2 regions of the Pseudomonas sp. BW7P1 genome follow, and region 2 is predicted to be linked to the other one. Evidence: predicted binding sites of a transcription regulator. Region 2 holds the regulator's gene; the other holds the start of a gene.
The links. The regulator FliA, encoded in region 2, starts transcription of late flagellar genes. The targets are predictions, from matches to a motif close to CTAAAGTTTNNNNNNNNNNNGCCGNTAA.
Positions count from the first base shown of each region.

Region 1: a site for FliA is predicted at 1,753-1,780, ahead of NWV16_RS03170 (methyl-accepting chemotaxis protein). Genes of this name have one in related genera too.

Region 1 covers NZ_CP103374.1:704,914-717,238, forward strand. The annotation lists gene NWV16_RS03170 (methyl-accepting chemotaxis protein) at 70-1,695, opposite strand; gene NWV16_RS03175 (hypothetical protein) at 1,974-2,204, shown strand; gene NWV16_RS03180 (cell division protein ZapA) at 2,201-2,503, shown strand; gene NWV16_RS03185 (methyl-accepting chemotaxis protein) at 2,604-4,541, shown strand; gene NWV16_RS03190 (acyl-CoA dehydrogenase) at 4,613-6,415, opposite strand; gene putA (trifunctional transcriptional regulator/proline dehydrogenase/L-glutamate gamma-semialdehyde dehydrogenase) at 6,687-10,640, opposite strand; gene putP (sodium/proline symporter PutP) at 11,099-12,325, shown strand, end outside.
Region 2 covers NZ_CP103374.1:1,906,784-1,919,108, reverse strand. The annotation lists gene NWV16_RS08685 (DUF2802 domain-containing protein) at 1-334, opposite strand, end outside; gene NWV16_RS08680 (chemotaxis protein CheW) at 335-820, opposite strand; gene NWV16_RS08675 (CheW domain-containing protein) at 904-1,866, opposite strand; gene NWV16_RS08670 (ParA family protein) at 1,869-2,657, opposite strand; gene motD (flagellar motor protein MotD) at 2,701-3,591, opposite strand; gene NWV16_RS08660 (flagellar motor protein) at 3,604-4,344, opposite strand; gene NWV16_RS08655 (chemotaxis response regulator protein-glutamate methylesterase) at 4,344-5,480, opposite strand; gene NWV16_RS08650 (chemotaxis protein CheA) at 5,530-7,821, opposite strand; gene NWV16_RS08645 (protein phosphatase CheZ) at 7,861-8,649, opposite strand; gene NWV16_RS08640 (chemotaxis response regulator CheY) at 8,667-9,038, opposite strand; gene fliA (RNA polymerase sigma factor FliA) at 9,206-9,946, opposite strand; gene fleN (flagellar synthesis regulator FleN) at 9,943-10,773, opposite strand; gene flhF (flagellar biosynthesis protein FlhF) at 10,887-12,227, opposite strand; gene flhA (flagellar biosynthesis protein FlhA) at 12,239-12,325, opposite strand, start outside.

The DNA of each region.
Region 1 (12,325 bases), 1.2 Mb from region 2:
ACTGCTTCGCAGCCGAGCGGGAGCAAGCTCCCTCGCCACAGGGGGCTTGTCCACCTCGCGTCAGCGTGATTACAGGCTGAACCGCCCGACCATATTGTTCAGGTCCAGCGCCAAACGCGACAGCTCGTTGCTCGCCGCACTGGTCTGATTCGCGCCGGTCGCCGATTGCACCGACAGGTCGCGGATGTTCACCAGGTTGCGATCCACTTCCCGTGCCACCTGCGCCTGTTCTTCAGCGGCGCTGGCGATCACCAGGTTGCGCTCGTTGATTTCGACGATGGCGGTGTTGATGGTATCCAGCGACAGACCGGCACCACGGGCGATGTTCAGGGTCGACTCGGCGCGCTCGGTGCTGTTGCGCATCGAATCCACGGCGTGTTCGGTGCCGCTCTGGATGCTGCCGATCATGCGCTCGATTTCGCTGGTCGACTGCTGGGTGCGGTGCGCCAGTGCACGGACCTCGTCAGCCACCACCGCAAAGCCGCGCCCGGCTTCACCGGCACGGGCCGCTTCGATGGCGGCGTTCAATGCCAACAGGTTGGTCTGGTCGGCCAGCCCGCGGATCACGTCCAGTACCTTGCCGATGTCACGGGACTCGTTGGCCAGATCGCCGATCAGGGTTGCGGTGCTCTGTACGTCGGCGCTCATGCGTTCGATGGCGGCGACGGTTTCCTGTACCAGATCGCGACCGTCGCCGGCGGAAGTGGTGGCGTTCTTCGAGGCTTCCGAGGTGCTGACTGCGTTGCGTGCGACTTCTTCCACGGCGCTGGTCATCTCGTTGACGGCTGTGGCGGCCTGCTCGATTTCGTTGTTCTGCTGGGTCAGACCACGGGCGCTCTCGTCGGTGACACTGTTCAGCTCCTCGGCGGCGGACGCCAGTTGGGTGGCCGAGCCGGAAATCCGTTGCAGCGTGTCGCGCAGTTTCGACTGCATCTTGGCCATGGCGGCCAGCAGGCGGCCGGCTTCGTCGGTACCGTCGACATGGACGGGCCGGGTCAGGTCGCCTTCGGCGATGGTTTCCGCTGCATCCAGCGCCTTGGCAATCGGTTTGGTGATACTCAGGGTCAGCAGCCAGGCGAAGAGCAAGGTCAGGCCGGTAGCGATGACCAGCAGCGTCACCACCAGACTGAAGGCCGTCGAGTATTGCTCGGCGGCTTGCTGATTGGTGTTGCTGATCTGCTCGCCGTTGATCTGCATCAGACGGTTGAGCACGGTGTTCATCGCTTCGGAATTGTCGAGCAACTGGGTGTTCAGCAGGTTGCGCAGCTCATCCACCTGATTGTTGCGCGACAGGGTTTTCATCCGGTCTTCGATCTGGCGGTACTGGCTCAGCAACTGCACGTATTGATCGTAGGCCGCGCGCTCCTGGGCGCTGCTGATCAACGGCTCGTAGTCCGCCTGCGCCTTGCGGATCTGCTGATTGCGCATCTCCAGCAGCTCGATGGTTTTCTGCTGGATATCCGGCTCGCGGTTCACCAGCAAACGGTAGGACAGTACCCGCAGACGCAGGGTCAGCTGAGTGAATTCGTCGAGGTTCTTGATGCTTGGCACGCTGCTGGTGGTGATGTTCTCGGCGGCGCCGCGGATCTTGCTCATCTGGTTCAGGGCGAAGACACCGAGAATCAGCATCAGGCCGCCGATCAGGGCGAAACCGGTGAACGCCCGGGGGGCGATGTTCATATTGCGAAGGGACATGGTGCGATTACCAGGGAAGGGCCGCATCCGTGCGGGCTGAGACTGCTGTTGGATGACTTATCGGTCATACGACTAAAGTCTTGAGGCGGTGCGCGTATTTGTCACACCGGGGGCCGGGCGACGAAGTGCGGGAACCCAATTGGCAGATCACAGTCTCTTGCACTCGCAGGAAGGGTCGACTGCCAGGAAAATCAAGGCTTTGCGCCGGCTTAACCCTGGCATCCACGACGACTTTTCTTTATCGTACGCGCCCTTTGAAAAAGCCCTGGAAGATCAAAATGTTGGAAGCATCCCTCAGCCAATTGGAACAGCTCGTCAGTGACCTGGTGCAACAGAACCAGACACTGTCGGAAACCAACCAGACCCTGTCCACGGAGCTGGCCCGAGCCAAGGATGAAAACGAAAGCCTGCAACTGAGCCTGATGGAGCAGGAAGAAAAACACGGCGCCACCGCCGCACGCATCCAGGCTCTGGTCGATCGCGTCAACGCAGGCCCTGTCAGCGCATGAACCACGGCACAGCAGGGGTAAAAGTCATCTCCATCATGGGAGAGGACTATTCGATCAAGGCACCGGCCGGGGAAGAACAGACCCTGCTGGACGCCGCATTGATGCTCAAGGCCGCGCTGGCCGACACCAAGCGCAAATACCCGACGCTGATCGGCGATCGTCTGCTGGTGCTGGCGGCGATGAATCTGTGCTCGCAGCAGATTGAAATGAAGAAACAGCACCAGCAGGAACTCGAGCGTTACCAAGAGCAAGTCAGCGCCACGGTCGAGTCCATCGCCAAGACCATCAATCAGGGTTGATGGGGCTGCGCACAACCAAAGAATAAGATTGTCGATTGCGTTGTATACAATCGGCACGGCTGTTGCAGTGTTTCAGCCTCTTATTCTTTGGGGGTGCTCCATGCAGTTCTGGCGTCGCAGTATTCAATGGCAGCTGATTCTCGGCATGGGCACCGCCCTGCTGCTCAGCATCCTGATCGTGGTTGGCATTTATACCCTGGTGGTCAACCGCCTCGCCCAGCGTTATCTGGTCGAACAGGCGTTGCCGTCGAGCATCGAAGCGACGCGCAACGACATCGAAAGAATCCTCGTTCAACCTCTCACCGCCGCCAAGGACATTGCCAGTAACACCATGGTCCGCGATTGGCTGGCCAACGGTGAAGACTCCGCCAAAACGGCTGGCTTCGCGCAGTATCTGGAAGGCATCCGCGCCGAACACAAAGCGTTTACTGCGTTGATCATCGGCACCGACTCCAATCACTACATCACCGAAAAAGGCCTGGATCGCACCCTCAGTCGCACCAAACCGGCCGATGCCTGGTTTTACTCGTTTCTCGACAGCAATCAGCCCCGGACCCTGAACATCGACAATGACGGGGCCACTGGAGAGTTGGCGCTGTTCATCGATCTGAAGGTCGAGCAGGCCGGAAAAGTGGTGGGTGTCGCGGGGCTTGGGTTGAGCATGAAAGAGCTGTCCGAGCTGATTCACAATTTCAGCTTCGGCGAGCGCGGAAAGGTCTATCTCGTGCGTTCCGACGGATTGATCCAGGTTCATCCCGAGGCGCAGTTCAGTGGCAAGCGCACCCTCACGGAGCAGATCGGTGCCAGCGCGGCGCAAGCGGTCATGGGCCATAAAGTGGCGACCAGCAGCAGCTTCCAGCGCGACGGCGAAGACTTCCTCGCCTTCAGTCTGCCCTTGCGCGACCTCGGCTGGACTTTGGTGGCCGAAGTGCCGCAGTCGCAGATCTACGCCGAAGCCCGGCGGGCAATGTGGATGAGCAGCGGCATCGGTCTGGCGGTGGCGCTGGTTTGCCTGGCGCTGGTGATATGGCTGGCTCAGGGATTGGTGCGACCGATTCGTCAGGTAACAGCTGCACTGGTAGCAATCGGTAGCGGTGGTGGAGATTTGACCCATCGGTTAGATTCCAGCCGCGCCGATGAACTGGGCGACCTCGCTCGGGGCTTCAATCGTTTCCTCGACAGCCAGCGCGGGATGATCGGCGAGGTGCTGACCACCAGCGAGCGTCTGCGTGTCGCCGTCGGCCAGGTGGCCAGGGTTGTGGATAACACCGCCGAGCGCTCCGGTCGCCAGCAGGAAATGACCGACATGGTTGCCACCGCGGTTCACGAAATGGGCCTGACCGTGCAGGAAATCGCGCAGAACGCCGGCAATGCGGCGCTCGCCTCGCAAACGGCGCGAGATGAAGCGATGCAGGCGCGGGAGGTGGTCGGTGGTTCGATTCGCCATATAGAAAGCATGTCCGATGAAATCGGCGTCGCGGCAGGTGCCGTGGGTGAGCTCGCGCATCAGGTAGCGTCGATCGATCAGGTGCTGGCGGTGATTCGCGGTGTTTCCGAGCAGACCAATCTGCTGGCATTGAACGCGGCGATTGAAGCGGCGCGGGCCGGGGACATGGGCCGTGGTTTTGCGGTGGTGGCGGACGAGGTGCGGACGCTGGCGCGCAGGACCCAGGCGTCTACCGACGAGATCCAGCAGATGATCGGCAGCCTCAAGCAGGGGGCGGAGAATGCGGTGTCTTCAATGCGCACCGGACAGGCCGCGACGGGCACCGGAGTTGAGTCGAGCCAGCGTACCGGAGCCTCTTTGACGGCAATTACCGGGCAGGTCGAGCGCATCAGCGACATGAACCATCAGGTGGCGACGGCGACCGAAGAGCAGTCGGCGGTGACCGAGGAGATCAACCGCAACGTGCAGGGGATTTCCGATCTGGCCCGGGCGACGGCGGGGGAAGTTCGGGCCTGCCGCGAGGATTGTCAGATGTTGCAGCGACTGGCGGATGATCTGGCGCGGCAGATGGGTGGGTTCAAGTTGAGCTGATGTGTCGTCAGTTACGGCCCTTTCGCGGGCAAGCCCGCGAAGACGGCATCAGAAGCGACACATAATCCGGATCAGAACCACGCATCCTGCATCCCCAGACACGTCTCATCCCGCGACTCCAACAACGCCAGCTCATGCTGGCAACCCGGCACTTCCCACGTCAGGAAATACCGCGCCGCCTGCAACTTGCCTTTATAGAAGTCGACATCCGCCGCATTTCCCTTGGCCAACCCTTCCTCGGCACGAATCGCCTGTTCCAGCCAGCGCCAGCCGATCACCGCGTGCCCGAACACCTTCAGGTACAACGCCGAATTCGCCAGGCTGCTGTTGACCTTGCCCTGAGCCAGATCGGTGAGCAGACCGATGGTTACGCTCTGCAAGCGTGCCACCAGTTTCTCCAGTGGCTCACGCAACGCAGTCAACGACTCGTACGCCACCGCGCGTTCGGCGGTATCGGCAATCAGGCGAATCAGTTGCTTGAGCCCGGCGCCGCCGTTCTGCGCCAGTTTGCGTCCCAGCAAGTCCAGCGACTGTATGCCGTGGGTGCCTTCGTGGATCGGGTTCAGGCGGTTGTCGCGGTAATACTGCTCCACCGGGTATTCGCGGGTGTAACCGTGGCCGCCGAGAATCTGGATCGCCAGTTCGTTGGCTTTCAGGCAGAACTCCGACGGCCAGGATTTGACGATCGGCGTCAACAAATCCAATAGCTCGTGAGCCTGTTTGCGCTCGGCTTCGGTCTCAAGCGTGGTGGTGTCATCGAACAGTCGTGCTGCATAAAGACCGAGATCGAATGCCCCTTCGACGTAGGATTTTTGTGTCAGCAGCATGCGTCTGACATCCGCGTGCTGAATGATCGCCACGGGTGCCGTGGTCGGATCCTTGCTGTCCGGCACCCGACCCTGCGGGCGTTCGCGAGCGTATTCCAGCGAATAAAGGTAACCGGCGTAACCCAGCATCACCGCGCCCATGCCGACGCCGATCCGCGCTTCGTTCATCATCTGGAACATGTAGCTCAAACCGTGATGCGGCTTGCCCACCAGATAGCCGACGCATTCGCCGTTATCGCCGAAGTTCAGCGCCGTGGACGTGGTTCCGCGCCAACCCATCTTGTGGAACAGGCCGGCCAGCAACACGTCGTTGCGCTTGCCCAGGCTGCCGTCATCGTTGACCAGGAACTTGGGCACGATGAACAGCGAAATACCCTTCACCCCGGCCGGTGCGTCCGGCAGTTTGGCCAGCACCATGTGCACGATGTTCTCCGAAAGCGGGTGATCGCCGCCGGAAATGAAGATCTTGTTGCCCTTGAGGCGATAGGTGCCGTCGGACGCAGGCTCGGCGCGGGTACGAATATCCGACAGCGACGAACCGGCATGGGGTTCGGTCAGCGCCATGGTACCGAAGAAGCGACCGTCGATCATCGGCTGCAGGAAACGCCGCTTCTGTTCTTCGGTGCCGAAGCTTTCGATCAGGTTGGCTGCGCCCATGGTCAGGAACGGGTACGAGGTCGACGCCGCATTGGCCGACTGGAAATGGGCGAAACAGGCCTGAGACAGCAGTGTAGGCAGTTGCATGCCGCCAGCGTCGAAACTGCGCGCCGCGTTGAGGAATCCGGCTTCAAGGAAGGCATCCACCGCCGGTTTCACTTCGGGAATCAGAATCGCCTTACCGTTCTCGTAGCGCGGCTCGTTCTCGTCGCCCTTGCGATTGTGCGGCGCGAAGTACTTCTCGGCGATGTTGCGTGCCGTGCCGATGGCGGCATCGAAGGTTTCGCGGTTGTGCTCGGCAAACCGTTCGCGCCGGGTCAGGCCCTCGGCATCGAGGACTTCGTAAAGTTCGAAAGCCAGATTGCGGGAACTGAGCAACGTCTCGGACATGGCGGCCTACCTTTTTTTGGAATGGGCCGAGTCTAGGCGTGCGAATAAAGACTGAACAGGAAGATTGATAAGCGTGATGTTGGAGCCGCGCGCCGGCTTAGCAAACACCACAATCCACTGTGGGAGCTGCGGTGCGACGACTCGACTTGCCAGCGATGGCGGTAGATCAGTCACCACTGACGGTGCCTGATACATCGCTATCGCTGGCAAGCCAGCTCCCACAGGGATTTCTTCTGAACCGGGCATTTGTGTAGTGCCCGGTTTATCGGGTTTAGCCGATGGTCATCAGGCTGGCGTTACCACCCGCTGCCGCGGTGTTGACGCTCAGCGCACGCTCGATCACCAGACGCTCCAGCGCAATGTTGGTCTCGCCCTGGGACAGGCCCTGAACCCCGACGATGGCGCCGGCACGCTTGGCGATCTGCTGGCAGACCTCGCGCAACTGGTCGGAATGGCCGTGATGCAGAACCGCATCGAATACCACATCGTCCTTGTTCCAGTCGGAAACCAGTTTGATCCGCGCCTGAATCTCCTTCGGCAGGCGTGCGAACAATGCCTTGCTGGTGTCGGATTCCGGCCAGACCGCCGAGCCACCCACCGCCAGCACCGCCGCCAGTTGAGTCAGCAGATCACCTTCGATGTCCGCCAGGCACAGCACGTGCTCACGCGGCAGGATCGCGTAGCTGTTTTTCTCGCCGGTCGGGCCGGCCAGTACGCGGGTGATACCGCTTTGTGACTGTGCTGCGTACTGCACGCATAGAGTGCTCAGGTCGGCGAACTTGTTGCCGTCGGCCCAGGCTTTCAGGGCAACCAGCGGTTTGCTCAGGGCGTCGCGCAGGCGAACGTCCGGTGCCACGGCCGCATCACCGCGAGCGAAGGATTGTTCGATGGCGTCCGCAGGGCGTGTCGACAGCAGGCGGTACAGATACAGCGGGCCGCCGGCCTTCGGACCGGTACCCGACAGGCCTTCGCCACCGAACGGCTGGACGCCGACCACTGCACCCACGATGTTGCGGTTGACGTAGACGTTACCGGCGTTGACGTTGTCGATCACCTTGGCGATGGTCTCGTCGATGCGGGTGTGCACGCCGAGGGTCAGGCCGTAACCGGAGGCGTTGATCTGGGCGATCAACTGGTCGATCTCTTTACGCTTGTAGCGCACCACGTGCAGCACTGGCCCGAAGATCTCGCGTTGCAGTTCGTCGAAGCTTTCCAGTTCGATCAGGGTCGGCATGACGAAGGTGCCGCGTTTGACTTCCTCGGCATCGGCGATGGCCACCTGATACACATTGCGACCTTTGTCGCGCATGCCCTGGATGTGCTTCTCGATGCCGGCCTTGGCTTCGGCGTCGATCACCGGGCCGATGTCCACGCACAGACGCTCCGGGTTGCCGAGACGGCTTTCAGCCATCGCACCTTTCAGCATTTCGATGACGCGATCAGCGGAATCTTCCTGCAGGCACAGGACACGCAGGGCCGAGCAACGCTGGCCGGCGCTGTCGAAAGCCGACGACACCACATCGATGACCACTTGCTCGGTCAGTGCCGAAGAGTCGACGATCATCGCGTTCTGGCCACCGGTTTCGGCGATCAGCGGAATCGGACGACCCTGGTTGTCGAGACGACCGGCGATGTTGCGTTGCAGCAGGCGCGCGACTTCGGTCGAACCGGTGAACATCACGCCCTTGACGCGCTCATCGCCAACCAGACCGGCGCCGACGGTTTCACCGCGACCCGGCAGCAGTTGCAGCACGCCTTCCGGAATACCGGCTTCGAGCAGCAGGCGCACGGCTTGTGCGGCTACCAGCGGAGTCTGTTCGGCCGGTTTGGCCAGCACCGGGTTACCGGCGGCCAGTGCGGCGGCGACCTGGCCGCTGAAAATGGCCAGCGGGAAGTTCCACGGGCTGATGCACACCACCGGACCCAACGGGCGGTGGGCGTCGTTGCTGAAATCGTTGCGTGCCTGCACCGCGTAGTAACGCAGGAAGTCGACGGCTTCGCGGACTTCGGCGATGGCGTTGGCGAAGGTCTTGCCGGCTTCGCGGGCCAGCAGACCCATCAGCGGCTGGATTTCGCCTTCCATCAGGTCAGCGGCGCGTTCCAGAATTGCAGCACGTTCGGCCGGCGGGGTGGCCTGCCAGATCGGTGCGGCGTTCAGGGCGCATTGAATGGCATTGTCGACGTCTTCGACGGTGGCTTCCTGCACATGGCCGACCACGTCACGCAGATCGGACGGGTTCAGCACCGGTGCCGGCGCTTCGTTACTGGAGGCGCAACCCAGCATCGGTGCGGCTTTCCAGTTGTTGTGCGCAGTGGCCAGCAGGGCGCAGGACAGCGATGCCAGACGATGTTCGTTGGCCATGTCGATGCCGCTGGAGTTGGCACGCTCGGAACCGTACAGGTCACGCGGCAGCGGAATGCGCGGGTGCGGCAGGCCGAAACCACCTTCCACGGTTGCCATCTGCTCTATCTGCGCAACGGGGTCGGCCACCAGTTCCTGAATTGAAATCGACTGGTCGGCGATGCGGTTGACGAACGAGGTGTTGGCGCCGTTTTCCAGCAGACGACGTACGAGGTACGCCAGCAGGGTTTCGTGGGTGCCGACCGGGGCGTACACACGGCACGGACGGTTCAGCTTGCCTTCGGAAACCTTGCCTACAACCTGCTCGTACAAAGGTTCGCCCATGCCGTGCAGGCACTGGAATTCGTACTGGCCCGGGTAATAGTTCTGACCGGCAATGTGATAAATCGCCGACAGGGTATGGGCGTTATGCGTGGCGAACTGCGGGTAGATGACTTCCGGTACCGACAGCAGTTTGCGGGCGCAAGCGATGTAGGAAACGTCGGTGTACACCTTGCGGGTATAGACCGGATAGCCTTCCAGGCCTTCGACCTGGGCACGCTTGATTTCGCTGTCCCAGTACGCGCCTTTCACCAGACGGATCATCAGGCGATGACGGCTGCGGCGAGCCAGGTCGATCACGTAGTCGATCACGTACGGGCAACGCTTCTGGTAAGCCTGGATCACGAAACCGATGCCGTTCCAGCCAGTCAGTTGCGGTTCGAAGCACAGGCGCTCGAGCAGATCGAGCGACAGCTCCAGGCGGTCGGCTTCTTCGGCATCGATGTTCAGGCCGATGTCGTATTGCTTGGCCAGCAGGGTCAGCGACAGCAGGCGCGGGTACAGCTCGTCCATCACGCGCTCGTACTGGGCGCGGCTGTAACGCGGATGCAGGGCCGACAGTTTGATCGAGATGCCCGGGCCTTCATAAATCCCACGGCCATGGGACGCTTTGCCGATCGAGTGGATGGCTTGTTCGTACGAGGCCAGGTACTTCTGGGCATCGTGTTCGGTCAGCGCCGCTTCACCGAGCATGTCGTAGGAATAACGGAAGCCCTTGGCTTCGAACTTGCTCGCATTGGCCAGGGCTTCGGCAATGGTTTCGCCGGTCACGAACTGCTCGCCCATCAGGCGCATGGCCATGTCGACGCCCTTGCGGATCATCGGCTCGCCGCTCTTGCCGATGATGCGGCTCAGGGACGATGTCAGGCCGGCTTCGTTATGGGTGGAGACCAGTTTGCCGGTCAGCAGCAAACCCCAGGTCGCCGCGTTGACGAACAGTGACGGGCTGTTGCCCAGGTGCGGTTGCCAGTTGCCGGTGCTGATCTTGTCGCGGATCAGCGCATCGCGAGTGCCCTTGTCCGGGATACGCAGCAGCGCTTCGGCCAGGCACATCAGCGCCACACCTTCCTGAGATGACAGGGAGAATTCCTGAAGCAGGCCCTGAACAATGCCTGCACGCCCGCCGGCACTCTTCTGGTTACGCAGTTTTTCCGCGATGGTCGCGGCGAGTTTGTTGGTGGCTTCGGCCATCGGCGCCGGCAGGCGAGCCTGCTCGATCAGCATCGGCACCACTTCCGGCTCCGGGCGACGGTAAGCGGCGGTGATCGAGGCGCGCAGCACCGATTGCGGCAGGATGCTTTCAGCGAATTCGAGGAAACATTGGTGGGCGTGATCGGTATGGACTTCACCTGCGTCGTCGGTGTCCTTGGCGGTCAAACCGTTCAGCTCGGTCAGGGTTGCACCACCCTCGAGTTTTTCCAGGTAATTGAAAATCGCCTGCTTGATCAGCCAGTGCGGCGTGCGATCAATCGAGGTTGCGGCGGCCTTCAGGCGCTCGCGGGTCGGGTCGTCGAGTTTGACCCCAAGGGTGGTGGTAGCCATATTTTTATCCTCATGGGTGCCGCAGTTGCGCGGCAGCAGCTGGCGGCAAGATTAGCCGTGAGCTGAAAGAGGTGCAACCGGGTGCAACCCATTTTTTGTCGGAATATTCGGCAGTTTGTCAGGAATAAATTTCAGCTTTTCGATGGCCGCTCTAAATCAGTGCTTTCGCGGCGAACGATCCGGTGTCGTTGCACCGGAAGCGCGCAAAAACGGCGTTTTTCAGTAAAAAATCCGACGTAGGTGCAACTGATTCCCAAGAAACTGGTTGCACCTGTTTTGCTTTGTTGCATAGGATTCGCGCCCAAGGTGCAACCGGGAAACCCGGTTTACCGGCCAATGGCTTTCCTGGGGAAACATTGGTCATAAATGCGCGGCTGTGCGAATCGTCTGTCAGGCATCGGTCTGCAAACGGTGCAACCGCCGCCTCTACATAAAAACAAAGCCAGGGCACGTACGTAATGAGCGCAAGCAATCCAACCCTGATCACGTTCGTGATCTACATCGCAGCAATGGTGCTGATCGGCTTCATGGCCTATCGCTCCACCAACAATCTTTCCGACTACATTCTGGGCGGCCGCAGCCTGGGCAGCGTGGTGACCGCATTGTCCGCCGGCGCTTCCGACATGAGCGGCTGGTTGCTGATGGGCCTGCCCGGCGCCATCTACATGTCCGGCCTTTCCGAAAGCTGGATCGCCATCGGCCTGATCGTCGGTGCCTACCTGAACTGGCTGTTCGTCGCCGGTCGTCTGCGTGTTCAAACCGAACACAACGGCGATGCGCTGACCCTGCCGGACTATTTCTCCAGCCGTTTCGAAGACAAGAGCGGTCTGCTGCGGATCATTTCCGCAGTGGTGATTCTGGTGTTCTTCACCATCTACTGCGCTTCCGGCATCGTGGCCGGCGCCCGCCTGTTCGAAAGCACCTTCGGCATGTCCTACGAGACTGCACTCTGGGCCGGTGCTGCGGCGACCATTGCCTACACCTTCGTCGGCGGTTTCCTCGCGGTCAGCTGGACCGACACCGTGCAAGCCACCCTGATGATCTTCGCGCTGATCCTGACGCCGATCATCGTGCTGCTGGCGACCGGTGGCGTGGACACCACGTTCCTGGCCATCGAAGCCAACGATCCGAGCAACTTCGACATGCTCAAGGGCACCACCTTCATCGGCATCATCTCGCTGATGGGCTGGGGTCTGGGCTACTTCGGTCAGCCGCACATCCTGGCGCGCTTCATGGCCGCTGACTCGGTGAAATCCATCGCCAACGCCCGTCGCATCTCCATGACCTGGATGATCCTTTGCCTGGGCGGAACCGTGGCCGTTGGCTTCTTCGGTATCGCTTACTTCTCGGCGCACCCGGAAGTGGCGGGTCCAGTGACCGAAAACCACGAGCGCGTGTTCATCGAGCTGGCGAAAATCCTGTTCAACCCATGGATCGCCGGTGTGCTGCTGTCGGCGATTCTTGCGGCGGTGATGAGCACCCTGAGCTGCCAGTTGCTGGTGTGCTCGAGTGCCCTGACCGAAGACTTCTACAAGGCTTTCCTGCGTAAATCCGCTTCGCAGCTGGAACTGGTGTGGGTCGGTCGCGCCATGGTGCTGTTGGTTGCGCTGGTCGCCATCGCGATGGCGGCGAACCCGGAAAACCGCGTGCTGGGTCTGGTGTCCTATGCCTGGGCCGGTTTCGGC
Region 2 (12,325 bases):
GAGTCAGCTCATCGACACTCGCGCCCATCCCCACCAGTTTCGCCGCCTGGGCGAATGACAGGCTTGACGGGTCGCGCTGTTCGAGTTGAGAAATCTTGTCCGGAATCGGACCGACGACCGCGCGCAGCTCATGCAGGGCTTCGCCCATGCGCACGTTGCCGTTCTGGTAGTCGTCGACACGCTTGGCCAGGTCCTTGATGCGCTGGTCACGCAGCGCATCGCCCTGGGCCTGTTGCGCAGCGATCAGGCGCTGCGCCTTGATGTACGCCAGAAACATCGCCAGCGTGCCTGCCCAGAACAGGAACAGGACAATGACCGCTACCTCGAGAATCAATCAGATGTTCTCCAGTTCCGACCATTCTTCTTCAGTCATCATCTTGTCCAGCTCGACCAGGATCAGCAACTCGTTGTTCTTGTTGCATACGCCCTGGATGAACTTGGCCGACTCTTCGTTACCGACGTTCGGCGCGGTCTCGATTTCCGACTGACGCAGGTAAACCACTTCAGCCACGCTGTCGACCATGATGCCGACCACTTGCTTGTCGGCTTCGATGATGACGATACGGGTGTTGTCGCTGATCTCGCCGCTCATCAGGCCGAAACGCTGACGGGTGTCGATCACGGTCACCACGTTGCCGCGCAGGTTGATGATGCCCAGCACGTAGCTTGGCGCACCCGGAACCGGAGCGATCTCGGTGTAGCGCAGGACTTCCTGAACGCGCATCACGTTGATGCCGTAGGTTTCGTTGTCCAGTTTGAAAGTCACCCATTGCAGGATCGGATCTTCGGAACCCTTTGCCGCAGTAGCCTTGTCGTTCATACCCTAGCCCCTCGAAATACCGCAATGGCGGTGTGTGTCTCGTGTGCCGGCATGGAATGCCGGACATGTCTGTTATGTAAGTGTCATGTCGTTTTGTGGGTCGGCTTACTGCCGGACATGTGCTTTGCCCCACCGCTGGCGATCAGCTCGGCCAGTGCGGAGACATCGAGCAAGGCGCACATGTGTTCGATCACCGTGCCCGCGAGCCATGGCCGCTGACCCCGGTGACTTCTCCATTTGATTTCATTCGGATCCAGACGCAGCGAGCGACTGACCTGATGCACCGCCAGGCCCCACTCGTAACCCTGTACCGAAATCACGTATTGCAGGCCTTGACGGAAGTCATCGCGATAGCGATCCGGCATGACCCAGCGCGCAGTGTCCAGCACCTTCAGGTTGCCGGCCTGGCTCGGCAGGATGCCGAGAAACCATTCGGGCTGGCCGAACAGCGGCGTCAACTCATGGCCGGTCAGCGAATAGATTGAGCCCAGGCACACCAGCGGCACCGCCAGGGTCAACCCGGCCACATCGAACAGCAGGCATTCGAAGGCTTCCGAAGCCCAGGCCGGACGGCCGTCGGTGTCCACCGGTGGCGGTGTATTGCTCGGCGGCAGATGCACTTCGACCAGCGGTGCAACCAATGCCTGTTCAACGACCGGTTCAACCGGCGCAACAACTGGCTGAACTGGCGGTTCGACCGGAGCCGGTTCGGGTTGTGCCTGAAGAAGCTGTGTTTGCAGCAAGGGCGCGAGGGTCGATACCACGCGAACCGGCTCGGGCTCCTTGATCAGAGGTGCCGCCGCTTTGGCCACCACAGCGGCGGGCGCTGCAACCGGAGCAGCAGGCCTGGCGGCTTGCTGCGCATCGCGGGCCTGTTCTTCAAGCACCGCCGCCTGGAACTCATCCAGCTCCGCGGAGCTTTCAACCACCTCGACCGGCGCCTCGACTTCCTGCGGGAGCTCTTGCTCGACTTCCTGCAGCAAGCTGTCCAGATAGGACTGCACAGCCAGTTGCGGACGCGAAGTCAGTTTGATCGGCCGATTCATGCTCAGGCCACCTGCGCAACGAGCTGCTGCGCCAGCAGATGCTTGAGCAGCGCGCGGTAAGCCAGCACGCCACGGCTCTTGCCGTCGAATTGCGAAGGCGTGACGCCGGCACGGCTGGCGTCGCGCAGACGGGTATCGACCGGGATGTAACCCTGCCAGATCTCGTCGGGGAATTTGTCACGCAGCACGCGCAAGGTGCCCATCGACGCCTGGGTGCGGCGATCGAACAGGGTCGGCACGATGTTGAACGGCAACGCCTGTTTGCGCGAGCGGTTGATCATCGCCAGGGTGTTGACCATCCGTTCCAGACCTTTGACGGCCAGGTGTTCGGTCTGCACCGGGATCACCAGTTGCTGGCTCGCGGCCAGGGCGTTGACCATCAGCACGCCGAGCAACGGCGGGCTGTCGATGATCGCGTAATCGAAGTCCTGCCACAGTTGCGCCAGACTCTTGGCGATCACCAGGCCCAGGCCACTCTGCCCCGGCGACTGGCGCTCGAGGGTGGCCAGCGCAGTGCTCGACGGCAGCAGGGAAATGCGTTCGTCACTGGTGGACAGCAGCAACTGGCCCGGCAGGCCTTGCGGCACACCGCCCTTGTGCAGGAACAGGTCGTAGTTGCTGTGTTCCAGGCTGTCGGGGTCGTAACCGAAATAGCTGGTCATCGAGCCGTGCGGATCGAGATCGACCACGACCACGCGCTTGCCCGCCTCCGCCAGCAAACCGGCTAAAGCGATGGAAGTAGTGGTTTTACCAACACCACCCTTTTGATTGGCGACTGCCCAGACTCTCATTCGGATCGTTCCTCCCGGCCGAGATGCTCGGCCGAGACATGGCTCAGCGTATTAATGCGGGCGACGGAGAATTGACGGCACTCTCGCGTCCCGGCGTCTTGACCGGGGTCGGTGCAGTTTGTGTGCCAGCACGCTTCAACGCGGCGTCCGGTGTTGCATTGGCGGTCCCGGTGCCTGTCAGGCTGCGGCGTACATCGAGATTGCGCGACACCACCAGCACCACGCGACGATTCTTGGCCCGGCCCTCGGCCGTGGCGTTGTTGGCCACTGGCTGGAATTCGCCATAGCCCACCGAGGCCATGCGACCAGGGTTCACGCCCTGCATCGCCAGCATGCGCACGATGCTCGCCGAACGCGCCGAAGACAGCTCCCAGTTGGTCGGGTACTGAGCGGTGCGAATCGGCTGGTCGTCGGTGAAGCCTTCGACGTGGATCGGGTTATCGAACGGTTTGAGGATCGCCGCGACCTTGTCGATGATGTTGAACGCGATGTCGCTTGGCATGGCATCGCCGCTGCCGAACAACAGGCTGGAGTTGAGCTCGATCTCGACCCACAGCTCGTTGCCGCGCACGGTCATCTGGTTGCTCGCGATCAGGTCGCCGAACGCGGCGCTGATATCGTCGGCGATGCTTTTCAACGGATCGCTGGCACCGGCGATGCCGGCATCGACCTGCTCGCTGTCCTTGACCAGCGGCTTGGCCGGGGTCACGGTCTTGGGGCGCTCCTCACCGATCGGGATCGGCTTGAGCGCGCGGTCGGAGTCGGTGAAGACCCCGATCAGCGCTTCGGAAATGATCTTGTACTTGCCTTCGTTGATCGACGAGATGGAGTACATCACCACGAAGAAAGCGAACAACAGTGTGATGAAGTCTGCGTAAGACACGAGCCAGCGCTCGTGATTGACGTGTTCTTCATGCTGGCGACGACGGGCCATGAGGCTATTCCCTTAATCCATGAAGCCTTGCAGCTTCAACTCGATGGAGCGTGGGTTTTCACCTTCGGCGATCGACAGAATGCCTTCCAACAACATTTCGCGATAACGCGACTGCCGCAACGCGATTGACTTGAGCTTCGCAGCGATCGGCAGCAACACCAGGTTGGCACTGGCCACACCGTAGATGGTGGCGACGAATGCCACGGCGATGCCGTTGCCCAGTTGCGATGGATCGGCCAGGTTGCCCATCACATGGATCAGGCCCATGACCGCACCGATGATACCGATGGTCGGCGCATAGCCGCCCATGCTTTCGAAGACCTTGGCCGCTTCGACATCGCGGGCTTCCTGAGTGTAGAAATCCACTTCAAGGATGCTGCGGATGGCTTCCGGTTCGGCGCCGTCGACCAGCAGCTGCAGGCCTTTGCGCGAGTAGGCATCCGGCTCGGCATCCGCCACGCCTTCCAGGCCCAGCAGGCCTTCCTTGCGCGCGGTGAGGCTCCAGTTGACCACTCGATCGATACCACCGGCCAGATCGACACGGGGCGGGAAAAAGATCCACGCCAGAATCTGCATGGCACGCTTGAACGCGCTCATCGGCGATTGCAGCAAGGCGGCACCGATGGTTCCGCCCAGCACGATCAGCGCCGCCGGGCCGTTGGCCAGCGCGCCGAGGTGACCACCTTCAAGGAAGTTGCCGCCGATGATGGCGACGAACGCCATGATGATCCCGATAAGGCTCAGAACATCCATCAGATACACGCCTCGACGATGTGCCTGCCGATATCGTCCAGACCGTACACCGCATCCGCGAGGTCAGCCTTGACGATGGCCATCGGCATGCCATAGATCACGCAGCTGGCTTCATCCTGGGCCCAGACGGTACTGCCGCCCTGCTTGAGCAAGCGTGCGCCTTCACGACCATCGGCGCCCATGCCGGTCAGCACAACCGCCAGAACTTTGTCACTGTAGGATTTGGCTGCGGAGCCGAACGTGATGTCCACGCAAGGCTTGTAATTCAGACGCTCGTCGCCCGGCAGGATTTTCACCGCGCCACGGCCATCGACCATCAGCTGTTTGCCACCCGGGGCCAGCAGTGCCAGACCCGGACGCAGAATGTCGCCATCCTCGGCTTCCTTGACGCTGATGCGGCAAAGCTTGTCCAGACGCTCGGCGAAAGCCTTGGTGAAAGCCGCCGGCATGTGCTGGATCAGCACGATCGGCGCCGGGAAGTTGGCCGGCAACTGGGTCAGAACCCGTTGCAGGGCCACCGGGCCGCCGGTCGATGTGCCGATCGCGACGAGCTTGTAGTTTTTGCGCTTCGGTGCGGGCGACGAAGCACTGGCGGCCGGAGCGCGAGCCGGTGCGGGCGCGGGTGCCGGACGGGCTGCAGCGCTGCTGTGACTGCCAAAGCCCGACGGCGCAGGAGCCGCCGGTGCTGGCGCCGGTGCGGCAGCAGGCGCTGGCGCACTGTAGGCACTGAAACGACGATTGCTGCGCGAAATGCTGTGAACCTTCTCGCACAGCAATTGCTTGACCTTCTCCGGGTTGCGCGAGATGTCTTCGAAATTCTTCGGCAGGAAATCCACCGCGCCGGCATCCAGCGCATCCAGGGTGACCCGGGCGCCTTCATGAGTCAGCGAGGAGAACATCAACACCGGAGTCGGGCAGCGCTGCATGATATGTCGCACCGCCGTGATGCCATCCATCATCGGCATCTCGTAGTCCATGGTGATCACGTCCGGCTTGAGAGCCAGGGCCTGATCGATCGCCTCTTTGCCGTTGGTCGCCGTACCGACGACCTGGATGCTCGGATCCGCTGAAAGAATTTCCGAGACGCGGCGGCGGAAAAAACCCGAATCGTCCACCACCAGGACTTTGACTGCCATAAACACTCCATTAGGTGCAGCGGGACAGGGTCGCCCCGCTGCCCCGGATTCAAATACGCCGTGCGGCGTAACGCTTGAGCATGCTTGGAACATCGAGAATCAGCGCAATGCGGCCGTCACCGGTAATGGTGGCGCCGGACATGCCCGGAGTTCCCTGCAGCATCTTGCCCAATGGCTTGATGACCACTTCTTCCTGACCGACCAGTTGATCGACGACAAAGCCGATCCGCTGGGTGCCCACCGAAAGGATCACCACATGGCCTTCGCGCTGCTCTTCGTGAGCGGCCGAGCTGACCAGCCAGCGTTTGAGGTAGAACAATGGCAACGCCTTGTCCCGCACGATCACCACTTCCTGGCCGTCCACCACGTTGGTGGTCGACAGGTCGAGGTGGAAGATTTCGTTGACGTTCACCAGCGGGAACGCGAACGCCTGGTTGCCGAGCATGACCATCAGGGTCGGCATGATCGCCAGCGTCAGCGGCACCTTGATGACGATTTTCGAACCCTGGCCCTTGGTCGAATAAATGTTGATCGAACCGTTGAGCTGGGAAATCTTGGTCTTCACCACGTCCATGCCGACACCGCGACCGGACACGTCGGAGATCTCGGTCTTGGTCGAGAAGCCCGGGGCGAAAATCAGGTTGTAGCACTCGGTATCGCTCAGACGGTCGGCTGCATCCTTGTCCATCACACCACGCTTCACGGCGATGGCACGCAGGATGTTCGGATCCATGCCTTTGCCGTCGTCGGAAATCGACAGCAGGATGTGGTCGCCTTCCTGTTCGGCCGCCAGAACGACCTTGCCGCCGCGGGGCTTGCCCGACGCTTCGCGTTCTTCCGGCGATTCGATGCCGTGGTCGACCGCGTTGCGCACCAGGTGGACCAGCGGGTCGGCCAGCGCCTCGACGAGGTTCTTGTCGAGGTCGGTCTCTTCGCCCACCAGTTCCAGATTGATCTCTTTCTTGAGCTGACGGGCAAGGTCGCGAACCAGACGCGGGAAACGACCGAAGACTTTCTTGATCGGCTGCATCCGGGTCTTCATCACCGACGTCTGCAAGTCAGCGGTAACCACATCGAGGTTCGACACGGCCTTCTGCATGGCCTCGTCGCCACTGTTCAGGCCCAGACGCACCAGACGGTTACGCACCAGCACCAGCTCGCCGACCATGTTCATGATCTCGTCGAGACGCGCGGTGTCCACGCGAACGGTGGTTTCGGCTTCGCTCGCCGGTTTTTCCGGTGGCGGTGTCGCCGGGGCACGGGCCGGAGCCGGTGCGGCAGCGGCGGCCGGCTTCGGTGTTTCGGCTTTCGGTTCAGGCTTGCTTTGCGGCGCTTTCGCGGCAGGGTTCGCCGCAGCGGCCGGGGCTTTGGCAGCAGGCGCTGCCACCGCGGCAGCGCTGCCGGCAGTCACGGGCGCACCGGTGGCAACGTCGGTGAACTTGCCTTTGCCGTGCAGCTCATCCAGCAGCGATTCGAACTCGTGATCGGTGATCAGATCGCTGCCCGCTGCAGCGGCTGCAGGCGCGGTCGATGCGGGAACCGATGCCATTGCCGACTCCAGCGCATCGACGGCAAAGTTGCCCTTGCCGTGCAGCTGATCGAGCAAGGCCTCGAATTCGTCGTCGGTGATGTCCGAGTCATCGCCGGCTGCCGGGGCCGCCGGCGCGGCTGCAGCCGGTGCGACGGCGTCGGCCGCGAACTGGCCCTTGCCATGCAACTGATCGAGCAGCGACTCGAATTCAGCGTCGGTGATTTCATCGCTGGCGGTTTCGTCGGAAGCCGGCGCAGCGGCAGCCGCCGGGGCCTCGGCTTCGGCCTTGACGGCGCTCAGCGAGTCCAGCAACTGTTCGAATTCATTGTCGGTGATATCGCCCGAATCGCCAGAATCGCCTTCAACGACCAGCTCTTCGATCATCTCGGCTACCGGCGAGGCCGCAACCTCATCCGCCGATTGCGGTTCGGCCAGGCGCGCCAGCGCGGCCAGCAGTTCCGGGGTTGCAGCGGTGATAGGGCTGCGATCGCGGACTTCGCCGAACATGCTGTTCACCGAGTCCAGCGCTTCGAGCACCACGTCCATCAGTTCTGCATCTACGCGACGCTCACCCTTGCGCAGGATATCGAACACGTTTTCGGCGATGTGACAGCACTCCACCAGCTCGTTGAGCTGAAGGAAGCCGGCGCCCCCTTTTACAGTGTGGAAACCGCGAAAAATTGCGTTGAGCAGATCTGCGTCATCCGGGCGGCTTTCCAGCTCGACCAGTTGTTCGGACAGTTGCTCAAGAATCTCGCCGGCCTCAACCAGGAAATCCTGAAGGATCTCTTCATCGGCGCCGAAGCTCATTAATGGGGTGCTCCTACAGGTCTAAAAACCCAAAAAAACTCAAAATCCAAGGCTGGATAGCAAATCGTCCACATCGTCCTGACCGGACACAACGTCTTCTCGTTTATCGGCATGAATCTGCGGACCTTCACCCTGCGAGAGATGTTTTTGTGGATCTTTTTCAGCGAGCATCGCCGCACGGTCATGTTCGATGCCCGCAAAGCGGTCCACCTGACTGGCCATGAGCACGAGTTTGAGCAGATTGCTTTCGACTTCGGTGACCAGCTGGGTCACACGCTTGATCACTTGACCTGTGAGATCCTGATAATCCTGGGCCAGCAGAATGTCGTTGAGGCTGCTCGACACCGCACGGTTGTCCGTGCTGCTGCGCGCCAGAAAACCGTCGACCCGGCGTGCCAGTTCGCGGAACTCCTCTGCCCCGACTTCACGGCGCATGAAGCGTCCCCAATCGGCACTCAACGCCTGGGCTTCGTCAGCCAGGCCATTGACCACCGGCGTGGCGCTTTCCACCAGATCCATGGTGCGGTTGGCCGCAGCTTCAGTCAGCTTGACCACATAGCCCAGGCGCTCGGTCGCATCAGTGATCTGCGACACCTCCTCGGCCTGCGGCATATGCGGGTCGATCTGGAAGTTGACGATTGCACTGTGCAGTTCGCGCGTGAGCTTGCCGACTTCCTGGTACAGGCCTCGGTCACGGGTCTGATTGAGCTCATGGATCAGTTGCACAGCGTCGCCGAACCGGCCTTTTTCAAGGCTTTCGACCAGTTCGACCGCGTGTTTTTTCAGCGTCGACTCGAAGTCGCCCTGTGAAGATTCTTTATGCTCCATAGCTCCCCCGCGCGTCATCAGCCGATGCGTTCGAAAATCTTCTCGATTTTTTCTTTCAGCGCCTGAGCCGTGAAAGGTTTGACCACGTAGCCGTTGACGCCGGCCTGGGCGGCTTCAATGATCTGCTCGCGCTTGGCTTCAGCGGTCACCATCAGCACGGGCAGGTGCTTGAGCTTTTCATCGGCGCGCACGTGGCGCAGCAGGTCGATACCGGTCATGCCGGGCATGTTCCAGTCGGTCACCAGAAAGTCGATGCTGCCGCTGTTGAGCACCGGAATGGCGGTGGTGCCATCGTCGGCTTCAACGGTGTTGGTGAACCCGAGGTCACGCAACAGGTTCTTGATGATCCGCCGCATCGTTGAGAAGTCATCAACGATGAGGATTTTCATGTCTTTGTTCAATTCGACCTCCAAGCAGTCTTAAACGCGCCCAGCACCTGGACGCGCCATTTCAATCAATCCGGCAAAGCACTCGATGACTGTCTGGAGCACAACAGAGCAAGACCGGTGCCGCTCACCACCGCACCAGCCTCGTTCGCAGTGTCCCCACACCGCCTTCAGCGCGCTCGCCACTCCCCCAAACGCCCCCGCAAACGGGCCGCGCACTGGCTGTGTAACTGGCTGACCCGCGATTCGCTGACGCCAAGGACTTCACCGATTTCCTTGAGGTTCAGTTCTTCGTCGTAGTACAGCGCCAACACCAGTCGCTCACGCTCCGGCAAATTGGCAATCGCGTCCGCCAGCGCCGCCTGGAAGCGCTCGTCTTCCAGGTCGCGCGACGGCTCAAGATGAGCACTGGCGCCATCCTCGTGCAGCCCTTCATGTTCGCCGTCCTGCAACAGGTCGTCGAAACTGAACAGTCGGCTGCCCAGGGTGTCATTCAAAATCCCGTAGTAATCGTCGAGACTCAACTGGAGTTCGGCCGCAACCTCATGATCTTTAGCGTCACGGCCGGTTTTAGCCTCAATCGAGCGAATCGCGTCGCTGACCATGCGGGTATTGCGGTGAACCGAGCGCGGTGCCCAGTCCCCCTTGCGCACTTCATCGAGCATCGCGCCGCGGATACGGATGCCCGCGTACGTTTCGAAACTCGCACCTTTGCTGGCGTCGTATTTGGTCGAGACTTCGAGCAGACCGATCATCCCGGCCTGGATCAGGTCCTCGACCTGCACACTGGCCGGCAAACGCGCCAGCAAGTGATAGGCGATGCGCTTGACCAATGGCGCGTAACGCTCGATCAGTTCGTACTGCGCGTCACGTGCCGACTTCTTGTAAAGATTCATACCGCTGGCGGTCATAGCACTGGTCCTGCCGTTTGCTGCACGAGGCGCTCGACGAAAAATTCGAGATGGCCGCGCGGGTTGGCGGGCAGCGGCCAGGTATCGACCTTTTGCGCGATCGCCTTGAACGCCAGTGCGCACTTGGAACGCGGGAAGGCTTCATAGACCGCACGCTGCTTCTGCACCGCCTTGCGCACGCTTTCGTCGTAAGGCACCGCACCGACGTATTGTAAGGCCACGTCAAGAAAGCGATCCGTGACCTTGGTCAACTTGGCGAACAGATTGCGACCTTCCTGCGGGCTCTGGGCCATGTTGGCCAGGACGCGGAAGCGGTTCATGCCGTAATCGCGGTTGAGCAACTTGATCAGCGCGTAGGCGTCGGTGATCGAGGTCGGCTCGTCACAGACCACCAGCAACACTTCCTGGGCTGCGCGCACAAAACTGACTACCGAGTCACCAATACCCGCAGCAGTGTCGATCACGAGTACATCGAGATTGTCGCCGATGTCGCTGAATGCCTGGATCAGACCGGCATGCTGGGCCGGGCTCAAGTGAACCATGCTCTGGGTGCCGGAAGCGGCCGGCACGATGCGGATGCCACCGGGGCCCTGCAAGAGTACGTCGCGCAGCTCACAGCGACCCTCGATCACATCGGCCAGGGTACGTTTGGGCGTGAGGCCCAGCAGAACGTCGACGTTCGCCAGACCCAGGTCGGCGTCCAGCAGCATGACCCGACGGCCAAGTTCTGCCAGCGCCAGGGACAAGTTCACTGACACGTTAGTCTTGCCGACGCCACCCTTGCCGCCGGTCACCGCGATCACCTGTACGGGATGCATGCTGCCCATGTTATTTCTTTACCTTGTCTTGCATGGACGGAGGCCACATTACTGGCTGCGCGTTCACAACCGGAACAATGCATGGCAGACCATCTATGTAGGTACAAAAACTGTTCATTACCTCAGCCAACCTGCTTGGTCGGACTGTGGTAGATATCAGCGAACATGTCAGCCATGGCTTCTTCGCTGGGTTCTTCCTGCATTTGCACGCTGACGGCGCGGCTGACCAGTTGATGGCGGCGCGGCAGATGCAGGTCATCCGGAATCCGCGGGCCGTCGGTCAGATAGGCGACCGGCAGTTCATGACTGATTGCCAGACTCAGCACTTCGCCAAGGCTGGCCGTTTCATCCAGTTTAGTCAGGATGCACCCGGCGAGCCCGCAACGCTTGTAACTGTGATAAGCGGCGGTTAGAACCTGTTTCTGGCTGGTGGTTGCCAGCACCAGATAATTTTTTGAACGAATGCCGCGACCGGCCAGGCTTTCCAGCTGCATGCGCAATGCCGGATCGCTGGCCTGCAGGCCCGCGGTATCGATCAGCACCACGCGTTTGCGCAGCAGTGGATCCAGCGCCTGCACCAGGGACTGGCCCGGGTCGACGTGAGTCACCGATACATTGAGGATGCGGCCCAGGGTTTTCAACTGCTCCTGAGCGCCGATGCGGAAACTGTCCATGCTCACCAGCGCGATGTTCTGCGCGCCGTACTTGAGCACGTAACGGGCTGCCAGTTTGGCCAGTGTGGTGGTCTTGCCCATGCCGGCCGGGCCGACCATGGCAATGACCCCGCCCTCTTCCAGCGGCTCCACTTCCGGTGTGACGATCATGCGCGCCAGGTGCGCGAGCAGCATGCGCCAGGCCTGACGAGGCTCTTCGATGTCGCTGGTCAGCGCCAGCAGGTCACGGGCCAGCGGACCGGACAGGCCGATGCGCTGCAGACGACGATACAGATTGGCCTGGGCCGGACGGCTGCCCTGCAGCTGATTCCAGGCCAGGGTGCCCAGTTGCACTTCCATCAGCTCGCGCAGGCTGTTGAGTTCGAAACGCATCGAATCCAGTGCACGCGGATCGACACCGGCAGCCACCGGCGCAGGTGCGGGCGCCGGACGTGCAGGTGCGGCGTAGGTGGGTTCGCTCAAGGGCTCGGCAGCCGTCAAAGGCAGGCCGGCGGTCAATGGCAGCCCGGCGAACAGCTGGCGATTGGTGCTGCCGTCGGCTTCACCGCGCATGCTCAGCTCGGCCTGTGCCGTGACGATGCGCGACTGGGTCTTGCGCAGCTCGTCTTCGAGTTCCATGTTCGGAACCCGTGGCGCCAGCGCCGACAGTTTGTAATCCAGCGCCGCCGTCAGCTCGACACCGCCGGCAATGCGGCGGTTGCCAATGATGGCGGCATCGGCGCCCAGCTCATCACGAACCAGTTTCATGGCCTGACGCATATCGGCGGCGAAAAAACGCTTAACTTGCATAAACCACTACCTCAGCCGTTGGGCCCTACTGTCGCAACGATGGTCACTTGCTTGTTGTCCGGAATTTCCTGGTAGGCCAGCACATGCAGTCCGGGGAC